DNA from 4 places in the Neobacillus sp. OS1-32 genome. Region 4 is predicted to be linked to each of the others. Evidence: predicted binding sites of a transcription regulator. Region 4 holds the regulator's gene; each other region holds the start of a gene.
The links. Region 4 encodes CtsR, which represses protease genes until heat stress. Its sites were predicted from a motif close to ATGGTCAATAAAGGTCAAACA; they were not measured.

Region 1 (3,213 bases), 1.3 Mb from region 4:
CCGCCAGTTCTTTTTGCAAACTCACCAGCCGTTGTTTACTAACCTCATCTTGTTCCTTTTTTAAGGCCGCTTCTTCAATTTCCAACTGCATCACCCGGCGTGTTACTTCATCCAACTCTGTCGGCATCGAATCAATCTCGGTACGGATCATCGCACATGCTTCATCAACGAGGTCGATGGCTTTATCCGGTAAAAAGCGATCGCTGATATAACGGTCAGATAAAGTTGCCGCTGCGACTAAGGCATGGTCATGAATTTTTACCCCATGATGCACCTCAAATCGTTCCTTTAAGCCCCTTAAAATCGAGATTGTATCTTCCACCGTCGGTTCTTGGACTAATACCTGTTGAAATCTCCGCTCTAATGCCGGGTCTTTTTCAATATATTTTCGATGTTCATCCAGCGTTGTGGCACCAATACAATGCAGCTCACCACGAGCGAGCATCGGCTTTAGCATATTTCCGGCATCCATTGCCCCGTCTGTTCGTCCGGCGCCAACAATTGTATGAATTTCATCAATGAACAACAATATTTGCCCTTCGCTTTTTTTAATTTCATTTAAAACAGCTTTTAACCTTTCTTCAAATTCCCCTCTAAACTTTGCACCGGCAATGAGTGAACTCATATCAAGCGCAAAAATGGTTTTATCTTTTAATCCTTCAGGTACATCTTTTCTAACAATTCTTTGCGCCAAGCCCTCGACAATGGCCGTTTTTCCAACGCCAGGTTCACCGATTAACACAGGATTATTTTTTGTCTTCCGTGATAAAATTCGAATCACATTACGGATTTCCGCATCCCTGCCGATCACCGGATCCAGCTTACCCGCCTTTACCTCTGCGACAAGATCCCTTCCGTACTTTTTCAACGCATCGTATCCAGATTCCGGATTTTGTGATGTCACCCTTTGATTCCCCCTTATCTCTTTTATTGTTTTGAGAATGTCTTCGGCAGAACGGCCATAGGATTGGATGATTTTTTTTAATTCGGATTCACTTGCATTAACAGCAGCTAACAGAATATGTTCGACGGAAATATACTCATCGGAGAAATTTTTGGCAAATTCCTCAGCATTAACCAATAACTTTTGCATTTTATTAGTGATATAAAGTTTTCCCTGCTCAGCTCCACTCCCGCTAACTTCAGGCTTTTTCGCTAGTGACTTTAATAAACGTTCCTTCACTTCTTGCGAAGGGACTCCAGTTCGTTCCAATATCATGGAAATCAAGCTATCCTCTTGATCGATTAAGCACAAGAATAAATGGGCCTCATCAATTTCTTGGTGATTCTTTTTAATTGCTAATGTCTGTGCGTCCATAATCCCTTGTTGCAGCCGCTCTGTCATCCGGTTTATATCCACATTTTTCACATCCTTTGACCTTTTTTGACCTATTAACTTTATTATAGAAAATCCTCCATTAAAAGTAAAAGATAAAGCCATCCATTTTGGGATGACTTTATCTTTTTCTATCATGGTTTCCTTTGATAGGTCCAAACCCTCTCATCATTTGAGTTTTCTGGAAATGGATCTCCGGCTTTAAGCTTTATTTTTTTAGGGTTAATCACATTGCTCCCTGTATCTCCGACTTCAATATAGACACCGTTATTCGGTGCCTTGTCTCCCGGTTTAAATTGTCGATTTTGTCCCATTTTCATCCCTCCTTATTATTAACATTTGTAGTATTACCTTTTAATATCGGTCCAATAAAGGAATTTCTTTCAATTTGACTAACGAATCGACATTATTTCCTAAGAAATACTTTTTATGAAGATTATATGAATTTATTCTACAATTATTGCTATTTATTCCTTGTAAACAATATACTTATGGTAATATCATGTTAATTTCACCGAACAGTTTCATTTTCAGGCCTGATTCGTACCTGTAAAGGTGGTTAAAATTATGCAGCAGTCAATCAATGAAATTCCAGTTACACTCTCACGTCTTTTTGAACTGGTTCACTACGTTAAAAAAATGAAAAAAGGGGACTTCTTATTCCGGGAGGGAAGTCATGCTGAGGAACTATTTATTGTCCAAAGCGGTGTCCTTCAACTGAGTAAAATTATCCCCGATGGCCGGGAGCTTACTTTAAGAATGTGCAGCCATGGTGATTTTATCGGCGAGTTAAACTTGTTCTCTTCTTCGCCGCGGTATTTATTAAGTGCTCGTGTCGCCGAGAGTGGTGAAGTAGCGGTTATTATGAGAGAGGAACTCGAGAAAAAATTATCAGAGGATCTTCCCCTTTCTTTTGAATTCATCCAATGGATGAGCCTGCAATCGCGAAAAACACAAACAAAGTTTCGTGATCTTGTTTTGTACGGAAAAAAAGGGGCCTTATACTCAACCTTAATACGTCTTTGCAACAGCTATGGAATCACTGCCAGCAATGGGATAGTCATTGACTTGCCGTTGACGAATCAGGAATTAGCCAATTTCTGCGGTACCTCGAGGGAGGTAGTAAACCGGCTGCTCAGTGATTTGAAAAAACATGAAATTATCTCGATTGCAAAGGGTACGATTACAGTTCACGATGTAGAGTATTTAAAACAAGAAGTTGACTGTGAGGATTGCCCAGTAGAAATTTGTAAGATTGATTAACCTTTTTATATAAAAAATCGGCCCGAGTGGCCGATTTTTTCCTTTACCTGATTTAGTATTCTGCTACTTATTCTTATGTACAGCATCGGTACATCTCTCGACAATAAATTGTTCGGCAGATCGATCATTTATGGAAAAGCATGGAAGATCGAACCATCCTTTGACCAAATCCTTTATTTCTTCCTGCCAGTATATGACCGCCTTAATGTTTGTCAACCTATGCAATAAATCGACATCGCCGATTTCTTTTAGTAATACCACCTTCGGATATCCCGAAAACTTATGACCTTCAATCAAAATCAAATCGGGGTGGAAGAAATCTAACAGTTGTATTTGCTCTGGCAAACTTAATTCCTGTCCTTCTGCTTGAAGAAGCAAGCGGCCATCACCAGCTGCGATCGCTGCTACAGCACCGGCACTGACATGTTTACTGGAATCCTTGTGTTCCAGGACATCCGGTTTTCCGCCATGACCGTGATGTTTGATGACTGCTGTTTTTACTCCATTATTAGCTAGAGTTTCTATTAATTTCCTAATAAACGTTGTTTTCCCGCTATTTTGAAACCCAACAACTTGAAAAACAACAGCATTTACCAAGGCCATTCACTACCAGT
Region 2 (3,213 bases), 1.4 Mb from region 4:
GGGATATCAATTAGTCAGCCTTTTTCCCCTTCATATTGATAGGAAAATACAGACGCTGTATAAATGGTATGGACCATCTTATTTTTGGCAATACCTTGCCCTAATTTTGGTTGCTGCGCCAGGGGAAGAACTATTTTGGCGCGGCTTCATCCAAAAACGGTTGATGCTCTATTTAAAACCTGCTGCCAGTATCCTTTTAGGGGCATGTTTATATGCATCCGTCAATATTTATTCTGGCTCATTTTTATTAATTATCACCTCGCTCATTTCAGGGATTGCTTGGGGCAGTCTGTATTTTTGGAAAAAAAGCATGCCGTTGGTTATTGTTTCTCACATTGTTTTTGATATCTTGATCTTTATCATTTTCCCTTTCTAAAAAAACAGCTGCACAAACAGCTGTTTTTTATTTTTTAAAACTTGGTTCAAACGGTTTTATCCACAATAAGATAAAAATGGACATACAAATATAGCCAAATAACGGGTACAAATGGGAAAGGAGTGTCCCATAATTAACCAGACTAATCAGGTAGGAAACAGCAAAAATAGCTGTAACTGACATCATCGTAGGGATTTCAATATATTGTTTTAATTGACGATCAAGACCAAAAATGTTCCCGATGACCGAAGTAAAAATCTCCCCATATATAACTAGAATAAAAATCCAATAAAAAAATGGGGCCAGGTTCTTCATAATAATCGCCATTGGAATCTCATACAACTCCAAATTTGGAAGCATAATTAAGGTAAAATGACTGGCAATTAAAATAACTGTTAAGCCCAAACCGCCAAGAATTCCTCCCCATTTAATCGTCCAATCATCCTTGACCTCTGTTGCCACCGGAACTAACACAGCTTGTGCCAATCCAAGATTTAAGGCGGTATAGGAAAAAGGAGCGATGACACTTTTCCAACCATCTGCTGCATGCGGGATGAATAAAAATTGCTCAATAAAATTCGGCATGCGAACTGATAAAAACATTAAAATCAGGCTGAAACTGATCATAATCGGAACAACAAATGTGTTTACCGCAAATAGTCCTTTCGTACCGATAAGCATGACAACATAGGACAGAAAAATCGTTATGAATACACCGACGTTTTTCGGCAAACCCAGCTGTTCTTCAAATACTGCACCAGCACCGGCCAGCATTACCGCACTAACACCCAGGAGCATAAAAAGCATCGAAAAATTGATGATTCTGCTTGGCCATTTTCCGAACAGATGCTCATTAAATTCCTGGTAAGATTTTGCTTCAATTTGCGCCGCCATACGCATCAGTTTTGAACCAATCATGATAAATAAGTAACCGCTCATTAATATACTAATAAAGCCAAAGAATCCAAATCGCGAAAAAAATTCCACAATTTCTTTTCCTGTGGCAAAACCTGCTCCAACAACAGTTCCAATATAAACTGCCGCTATTTGAAAGGCTTGACTCCAGTTTCTATTAGCCTTCACACCATCTCCCCCTTAACATCAAATATATGAATAAAGGGACAAACAATGACGGACATTTTTCCTTTTCTGTTAACATTTTCTTAAGACAAATAACTTGAAAGTCAAAAAAGGTCAGAGTATACTAAAGTCGTAAGGTCAAATATAGTCAAAGTCAAAATAACGAGGAGGTTATTTTATATGCTTTGTCAAAAATGCAAACAAAATCAAGCAAATGTACAATTAACTATTAATGTAAATGGACAACAAAAAAATATGAAACTTTGTCATGAATGTTATGTAAAAGAACGTCAAGCATTAGGAGCAGGTTTTGGCATGAAAATGAATCCATTTGAAGGCTTTCCATTCGAAAATATTTTTAACTTTGCTCCACTAAGCCAAGATATGAATAGTAAATTTATTCCAGAAACAGACACGAGAGCGCCGCAACATGGCGGTGGTTTTATCGATCACTTTGGTCAAAACTTGACGCAAATGGCTAAAGCGGGTCTAATCGACCCGGTCATTGGCCGAGATGAAGAAGTAAAACGGGTGATTGAAATCTTAAATCGCCGAAATAAAAATAATCCGGTCTTAATCGGTGAACCCGGTGTCGGGAAAACCGCGATTGCCGAAGGCCTTGCCTTAAAAATTGCTGAAGGTAACGTTCCGGTCAAGCTGCAAAATAAAGAAATTTATTTACTCGATGTTGCTTCACTTGTTGCCAATACCGGCATCCGTGGACAATTTGAAGAACGGATGAAGCAGCTGATTTCGGAGTTAAAAGAACGAAAAAATATTATTCTGTTCATTGATGAAATTCACTTGCTCGTAGGTGCCGGTTCAGCCGAGGGTTCAATGGATGCCGGAAATATCTTAAAACCGGCTCTTGCTCGCGGCGAGCTGCAAGTAGTCGGCGCAACAACATTAAAGGAATACCGTCAGATTGAAAAGGATGCTGCATTAGAGCGCCGCTTCCAACCGATCCAAGTCCAAGAACCAAGCATCGAAGCAGCAATTGAGATTTTAAAAGGGATCCAGAAAAAATATGAGGATTATCATGAAGTCAGCTACACAGATGAAGCAATCCGAGCCTGTGTCATGCTATCACAACGCTATATTCAAGACCGATACTTACCGGATAAGGCAATCGATCTATTGGATGAAGCCGGCTCTAAATTAAATTTAACATCTGATTATCATAGTAAAGACCAAATTGAAGGACGCTTAAAAGAGATTGCTAAAGAAAAAGAAGCAGCCCTCAAACAAGAAAACTATGAAAAAGCAGCAAAACTTCGTGATGAAGAAGCAAAATTAGAAAAAGCATTAAATCATGATTCCAGTTCTGAAAGACCTGTTGTCACAGTTTCCCATATTCAAGAAATCGTTGAAGAAAAAACCGGTATTCCGGTTGGCAAACTACAACAGGATGAACAGCTTAAAATGAAACAGCTGGAAGACAATCTCAACAAAAAGGTTATTGGCCAGGAAAAAGCGGTCCAAAAAATAGCCAAGGCAATCCGCCGCAGCCGTGCCGGTTTAAAGGCGAAAAACCGTCCAATCGGATCCTTCCTCTTTGTCGGTCCTACAGGGGTTGGTAAAACCGAGTTAACCAAAACGCTGGCGGAAGAACTATTTGGCACAAAGGATTCGATGATTCGCCTCGATATGAGCGAATACATGGAAAAACACAGCGTATCCAAATTAATCGGTTCCCCTCCAGGTTATGTAGGCCATGAAGAAGCAGGACAATTGACTGAAAAGGTGCGCCGAAATCC
Region 3 (3,213 bases), 820 kb from region 4:
GCGGTTAACCTGCTGATCCTGATTCTTAAATTGGTTATAGTACTGCTGATTAAAGCTGATTTTCGGGAGCATATCGTCGAACATTCGAACCGTTAAGCCTTCAGGAGTTTGTTCGACAATCACGTCCGGAATGATATAAGCGGAAGTTTCACTCCCCAATACAGCACCCGGCTTTGGATCCAATAGTTGAATTTCATCAAAAACATCCTGGATATCCTTTAGCGTTACCTGCAGTTCCTTGGCAATTTGCTTCCATTTCTTTTCCGCAAAGGGGACAAAATAATCGGAAATGATTTTCTTGGCCAGTTCATTATCGGGATATTCATATTCCACTTGGATAAGCAAGCATTCTTGCAGATTTCGTGCTCCAATTCCAATCGGTTCCAGCGACTGAATCATCATCAAGCAAGCTTCAACCAATTCTTGGTTTACTTGCAGCTTTACTGCAATTTCAGCCAAATCTCCGGTAAAGTAACCGTTTTCATCCAAGTTATAAATTAAATGGCGAATCACGCGTAATTGGTCATCTGATAACGCTTTTATATTAAGTTGCGATATTAATTGTTCTTCTAGTGAAAATGGTTTGGCAGCAATTTGTTCAATCCAGTCCTTTTCCACTTTTTGATGCTTCCGACGATTTCGGTCTATTAGGGGATTCATCGGCTGCACATTCACTTGGTCAATTTGGATTAAAGGATTTTCAAGTGCCTTATTCTCCAAAAACTCCGTCAGCTCTTGCGTAGAATATTGCAACAAAGCAATTGCCTGTGACAACTCTTGAGTCATTGTGAGCTTCAGTGTTTGCTGCTGCCATAAACCTGCTTTTAAATTCATAACACTCCCCTCCTTAAGGTTATTTTACATGAAACAAGAGCTTTGGTGTATGGAAAATTGTTCAATCTTCAATTTTTGTTTTCAATTGTCAGAAAATACAAATAACAAAAAATCGCTTATTAAAAGAAAAAACCTCCTATCACACAGATAAGAAGGTTTCCTTGAGTGTACCCTAGCGCCCTCGGAGGGAATCGAACCCCCAGTACAAGAACCGGAATCTTGCGTGTTATCCGTTACACCACGAGGGCTTAATATTAGCGACTTACATATTATAAGTCACTTTGCTTCACTTTGCAAGTGCAAATTTTGTTTTAAATTGCAGCCTAATTGGTTAAGCTGATTGAAGGAAAGATGGCGAAAAAAATGAAGGGTATATTGTTTGACCTTTATTGACCATTAGTGTATGATAACAATACATAGTTTTAAGCCTTTTAATTAAAGGAGGAAAGAAAAATGAATCTAATTCCTACAGTCATTGAACAAACAAATCGCGGTGAAAGAGCGTATGATATTTATTCCCGTCTGTTAAAAGACCGGATCATCATGCTTGGAAGTGCCATCGATGATAACGTCGCCAATAGTATTGTCGCACAACTGCTATTCCTGGAAGCGGAAAACCCAGAAAAAGATATTACCCTTTATATTAACAGCCCAGGCGGCAGTATCACTGCCGGTATGGCCATTTATGATACGATGCAGTATATTAAGCCGGACGTATCGACGGTCTGCATTGGGATGGCGGCCTCCATGGGAGCATTTTTGCTGGCAGCTGGTGAAAAAGGAAAACGGTTTGCCTTACCAAATGCCGAAGTCATGATTCACCAACCTTTAGGCGGTGCCCAAGGGCAGGCAACGGAAATCGAAATTGCTGCTAAACGCATCCTTTTCTTGCGCGAAAAATTAAACGGTATTTTAGCCGAACGCACCGGTCAGCCGATTGAAGTGATTCAGCGCGATACTGACCGCGATAACTTCATGACAGCTGAGAGAGCAAAGGAATACGGTTTGATTGACAACATCATTTCCCGCAATATCTTGGACAAAAAAGATAAATAAAAACAAAAAGCGCAAGCGCCTTGGTTAGCCCCTCGAAAAAGCCATCGCTTTTCCTTCGTGCGATGCCAATGCTGACGAAGCTTTCCTTGTGGTGCTAGACAATTTTCAAAGAACAACCAGCGTTAACCTGTTGGTTGTTCTTTTTTACAATAAAAAGGGCTAACCCATTGGCCAGCCCGCTTGTTTATGTTTAGTGATCCTTTTCGATAAAATCAGTTAACGTTTGAATCGCAGTCTCTTCGTCTTCCCCGTCAGCAATGATCGTAATTTCGACACCGGAACCGACTGCCAGGCTCATTAGCCCCATAATACTTTTGGCATTCACCCTTTTGCCATCCTTTTCTAAAAAAATATCAGCCGAGAAATGATTGGCTTCCTGCACAAACAGAGCTGCCGGCCGCGCTTGTAGCCCCGTTTTCAGTTTTACTTCCACTTGTTTCTCTAACATAATCCAAATTCCTCCTCAAATTCTCTCTATTCTTGTTTATTTTTTCACAAACTTAAATCTGTTTATCCTTCGTGGGCAGATCCCCGGCACGCAGCTTTTCGGCAATCTCATCAATTTTCCTTAAGCGATGATTGATTCCGGATTTGCTAATTGCCCCTCCCGTCACCAGCTCGCCCAGTTCTTTCAGCGTAACATCGGTATATTGCAGGCGAAGCTCAGCAATTTCCCGCAGCTTATCGGGCAAAATCTGCAGACCTACGGTTTGATCAATATAACGGATATTTTCGACCTGCCTAATTGACGCCCCGATCGTCTTATTGAGGTTAGCGGTTTCACAATTTACCAGCCGGTTAACAGAATTACGCATGTCTCTGACGATCCTGATATCCTCAAAACGGAGTAAGGCATTATGTGCACCAATAATGTTTAAGAACTCGGTAATTTTCTCCGCTTCCTTTAAGTACGTAATAAAGCCCTTTTTCCGCTCGAGTGTCTTACTGTTGAGCCTAAAGGAATTCATCAATTCACATAAAGAATCATTATGTTCCTTGTAAAGGGAGGAAATTTCCAAATGATAGGATGATGTTTCCGGATTATTCACTGAACCCCCAGCCAGAAAAGCACCGCGCAAATAGGAACGCCTGCAGCATTTCTTCTTTACAAGTTCAGGTGAGATGTCATGAATAAATGTAAAGCCTTCACCTAAGATCATCGTATCTTCCAAAATTTCTCTTGCTTGTTGCATTAAGCGGACAATGTAGACATTATTCTTTTTCAAGCGCATTTTCTTTCGTACCAGCAATTCAACTTGGACGTCGTATCTTTTTTTTAATAAAGTATAAATTCTCCTGGCAATGGCCGCATTTTCCGTTTGG
Region 4 (3,213 bases):
GCCAAGAAAAGCCTCTAGCGAGATTCAAGGTGCCCGTACCGCAAACCGACACAGGTAGGCGAGGAGAGAATCCTAAGGTGAGCGAGAGAACTCTCGTTAAGGAACTCGGCAAAATGACCCCGTAACTTCGGGAGAAGGGGTGCTTTTTAGGGTGTCAAAGCCCTGAAAAGCCGCAGTGAATAGGCCCAGGCGACTGTTTAGCAAAAACACAGGTCTCTGCAAAGCCGCAAGGCGAAGTATAGGGGCTGACGCCTGCCCGGTGCTGGAAGGTTAAGAGGAGGGGTTAGCTCACGCGAAGCTCTGAATCGAAGCCCCAGTAAACGGCGGCCGTAACTATAACGGTCCTAAGGTAGCGAAATTCCTTGTCAGGTAAGTTCTGACCCGCACGAAAGGCGTAACGATCTGGGCACTGTCTCAACGAGAGACTCGGTGAAATTATAGTACCTGTGAAGATGCAGGTTACCCGCGACAGGACGGAAAGACCCCATGGAGCTTTACTGTAGCCTGATATTGAATTTTGGTACAGCTTGTACAGGATAGGTAGGAGCCTGAGAAACCGGAGCGCCAGCTTCGGTGGAGGCGTCGGTGGGATACTACCCTGGCTGTATTGAAATTCTAACCCGCACCCCTCAATCGGGGTGGGAGACAGTGTCAGGTGGGCAGTTTGACTGGGGCGGTCGCCTCCCAAAGAGTAACGGAGGCGCCCAAAGGTTCCCTCAGAATGGTTGGAAATCATTCGCAGAGTGTAAAGGCACAAGGGAGCTTGACTGCGAGACCTACAAGTCGAGCAGGGACGAAAGTCGGGCTTAGTGATCCGGTGGTTCCGCATGGAAGGGCCATCGCTCAACGGATAAAAGCTACCCTGGGGATAACAGGCTTATCTCCCCCAAGAGTCCACATCGACGGGGAGGTTTGGCACCTCGATGTCGGCTCATCGCATCCTGGGGCTGTAGTCGGTCCCAAGGGTTGGGCTGTTCGCCCATTAAAGCGGTACGCGAGCTGGGTTCAGAACGTCGTGAGACAGTTCGGTCCCTATCCGTCGTGGGCGCAGGAAATTTGAGAGGAGCTGTCCTTAGTACGAGAGGACCGGGATGGACGCACCGCTGGTGTACCAGTTGTCTTGCCAAAGGCATCGCTGGGTAGCTATGTGCGGACGGGATAAGTGCTGAAAGCATCTAAGCATGAAGCCCCCCTCGAGATGAGATTTCCCATAGCTTTAAGCTAGTAAGATCCCTGAAAGATGATCAGGTTGATAGGTCAGAGGTGGAAGCGTGGTGACACGTGGAGCTGACTGATACTAATCGATCGAGGACTTAACCAAAATCGAAAAGCGGAAGCGTCCGCTTAGCAACGTATGGCTTGGAGGGCTTTGACTGAGATAAAGGAAACACGAAGAGTGAAACGATTCGATGTTGACTTATCGGAGGGAAAAGACCGAAAGACACTAGTTGCTGGACGCTGGAGCTGGACAATTAATATAAGCGAACTCGTTCTTACACTTCTTCTATATTATCTAGTTTTGAGGGAATGAACCTCAATTGAATAGTCCGGCGGTGATGGCGAGAAGGTCACACCCGTTCCCATACCGAACACGGAAGTTAAGCTTCTCAGCGCCGATGGTAGTTGGGGCACGCGCCCCTGTGAGAGTAGGACGCTGCCGGGCAAACAAAAAAGACAATCTGCATAGGTTGTCTTTTTTGTTTTGTTAAATTAGTAATATTTTCTCATATATTTTATGTTTTGTTCCTATAAGATTTGGAGAAAATCATAGTGTAGTGATTCGTTGCATCTTAGGAAAAAATTAAGTATAATTAATGTCAAATATAGTCAAAGTCAGATCGAAGTGGGGGTGCGAAGATGAGGAACATCTCCGATATTATTGAGCAATATTTAAAGCGGGTTTTAGAGTTGAGTGAAGCGGACCATGTGGAGATAAAGAGAAGTGAAATAGCTGATAAATTCCAGTGTGTACCGTCACAAATAAATTACGTTATCAATACCCGATTTACAATCGAGAGGGGCTATATTGTCGAAAGTAAACGTGGTGGCGGGGGATATATCCGTATCATGAAAGTGGAATCCCACGATTCAGCTGATTTAATTGACCATTTATTGTCACTTTTTCAAAGCAGGATTAGTCAAGCGAGTGCAGAAGATGTTATAGGAAGGTTAATTGACGAGGACATCATAACGGATCGGGAAGCAAAAATAATGTTAAGCGTGATGGACCGTTCTGTTCTATATATTGATCTTCCGTATCGTGATGAACTAAGAGCAAGAATGCTAAGAGCCATGCTTACGACTTTGAAATATAAATAGTAATATAGCAGTATTTCCTAATTTAAACAGGGTTTTATTCCTAATGATTACAAGAAAAAGTCAAGCGTTAGGAGAGGTGAAATTATGATTTGTCAAGAGTGTCATCAAAGGCCTGCGGCATTTCACTTTACAAAAATTGTTAATGGTGAAAAAACAGAGGTAAATCTTTGTGAAGTATGTGCCCAAGAAAAAGGTGAAATATTGATGTTTAATGGACAGTCGGGCTTTGATTTTAATAACTTATTAGCAGGATTATTAAAAATTGACCCCACTTTTCAAAAGCCAAGCCAAAGTCCATTTCAACAGGAGGAACTCCTTCATTGTGAAAACTGTTCAATGACATTCCCGCAATTTTTAAAACTGGGCCGGTTTGGCTGTTCCCACTGTTATGAAACCTTTAAAGACCAGTTACAGCCTGTATTAAGAAGGCTTCATAGTGGCAACTGGACACATAACGGGAAAATTCCAAAAAGAATTGGCGGCGATTTACATCTGCGCAAACAACTAGAAGAGTTAAAGGAAGGACTGCAAAAATGTATTTCGCTGGAGGAATTTGAAACAGCAGCAAAGATTCGCGATGAAATTCGTAGCATAGAGAAGAAATTGACCAGTGGTTACGAGGGAGGGAAATAATGTGTCGCTCGAGCATTTCTTAAATCAAGCGGTTAGTTCATGGATGAGCGAGGAAGGGCCAGATTCCGATATCGTCCTCACTACACGGATTCGCCTAGCCCGCAATTTTGAACAATATAAATTTCCAACATTATTTTCCCATCAAGAGGCACAACAGGTGATTTCCGAGATGGAACAGCTCTTGCAAAATTCCGGCTTGCAAAAGTTTGGCCAAATGGAGCTATTAAAAATAGAAGACATGCAGCCGCTTCAAAAAAGAGT

Region 1: a site for CtsR is predicted at 1,372-1,392, ahead of clpB (ATP-dependent chaperone ClpB). Genes of this name have one in related genera too.
Region 2: a site for CtsR is predicted at 1,557-1,577, ahead of RCG24_RS09180 (ATP-dependent Clp protease ATP-binding subunit). Genes of this name have one in related genera too.
Region 3: a site for CtsR is predicted at 1,211-1,231, ahead of clpP (ATP-dependent Clp endopeptidase proteolytic subunit ClpP). Genes of this name have one in related genera too.

Annotation. Positions count from the first base shown of each region.
Region 1 covers NZ_CP133263.1:1,924,086-1,927,298, forward strand. The annotation lists gene clpB (ATP-dependent chaperone ClpB) at 1-1,360, opposite strand, end outside; gene RCG24_RS09755 (YjzC family protein) at 1,471-1,650, opposite strand; gene RCG24_RS09760 (Crp/Fnr family transcriptional regulator) at 1,904-2,599, shown strand; gene mobB (molybdopterin-guanine dinucleotide biosynthesis protein B) at 2,663-3,202, opposite strand; gene glp (molybdopterin molybdotransferase MoeA) at 3,190-3,213, opposite strand, start outside.
Region 2 covers NZ_CP133263.1:1,810,490-1,813,702, forward strand. The annotation lists gene RCG24_RS09170 (CPBP family intramembrane glutamic endopeptidase) at 1-376, shown strand, start outside; gene RCG24_RS09175 (YkvI family membrane protein) at 404-1,459, opposite strand; gene RCG24_RS09180 (ATP-dependent Clp protease ATP-binding subunit) at 1,637-3,213, shown strand, end outside.
Region 3 covers NZ_CP133263.1:4,042,520-4,045,732, reverse strand. The annotation lists gene rpoN (RNA polymerase factor sigma-54) at 1-834, opposite strand, end outside; tRNA gene RCG24_RS19785 (tRNA-Arg) at 1,011-1,082, opposite strand; gene clpP (ATP-dependent Clp endopeptidase proteolytic subunit ClpP) at 1,288-1,890, shown strand; gene RCG24_RS19775 (HPr family phosphocarrier protein) at 2,081-2,338, opposite strand; gene whiA (DNA-binding protein WhiA) at 2,391-3,213, opposite strand, start outside.
Region 4 covers NZ_CP133263.1:3,222,069-3,225,281, reverse strand. The annotation lists rRNA gene RCG24_RS16085 (23S ribosomal RNA) at 1-1,321, shown strand, start outside; rRNA gene rrf (5S ribosomal RNA) at 1,547-1,663, shown strand; gene RCG24_RS16075 (CtsR family transcriptional regulator) at 1,858-2,319, shown strand; gene RCG24_RS16070 (protein-arginine kinase activator protein McsA) at 2,404-2,952, shown strand; gene RCG24_RS16065 (protein-arginine kinase McsB) at 2,954-3,213, shown strand, end outside.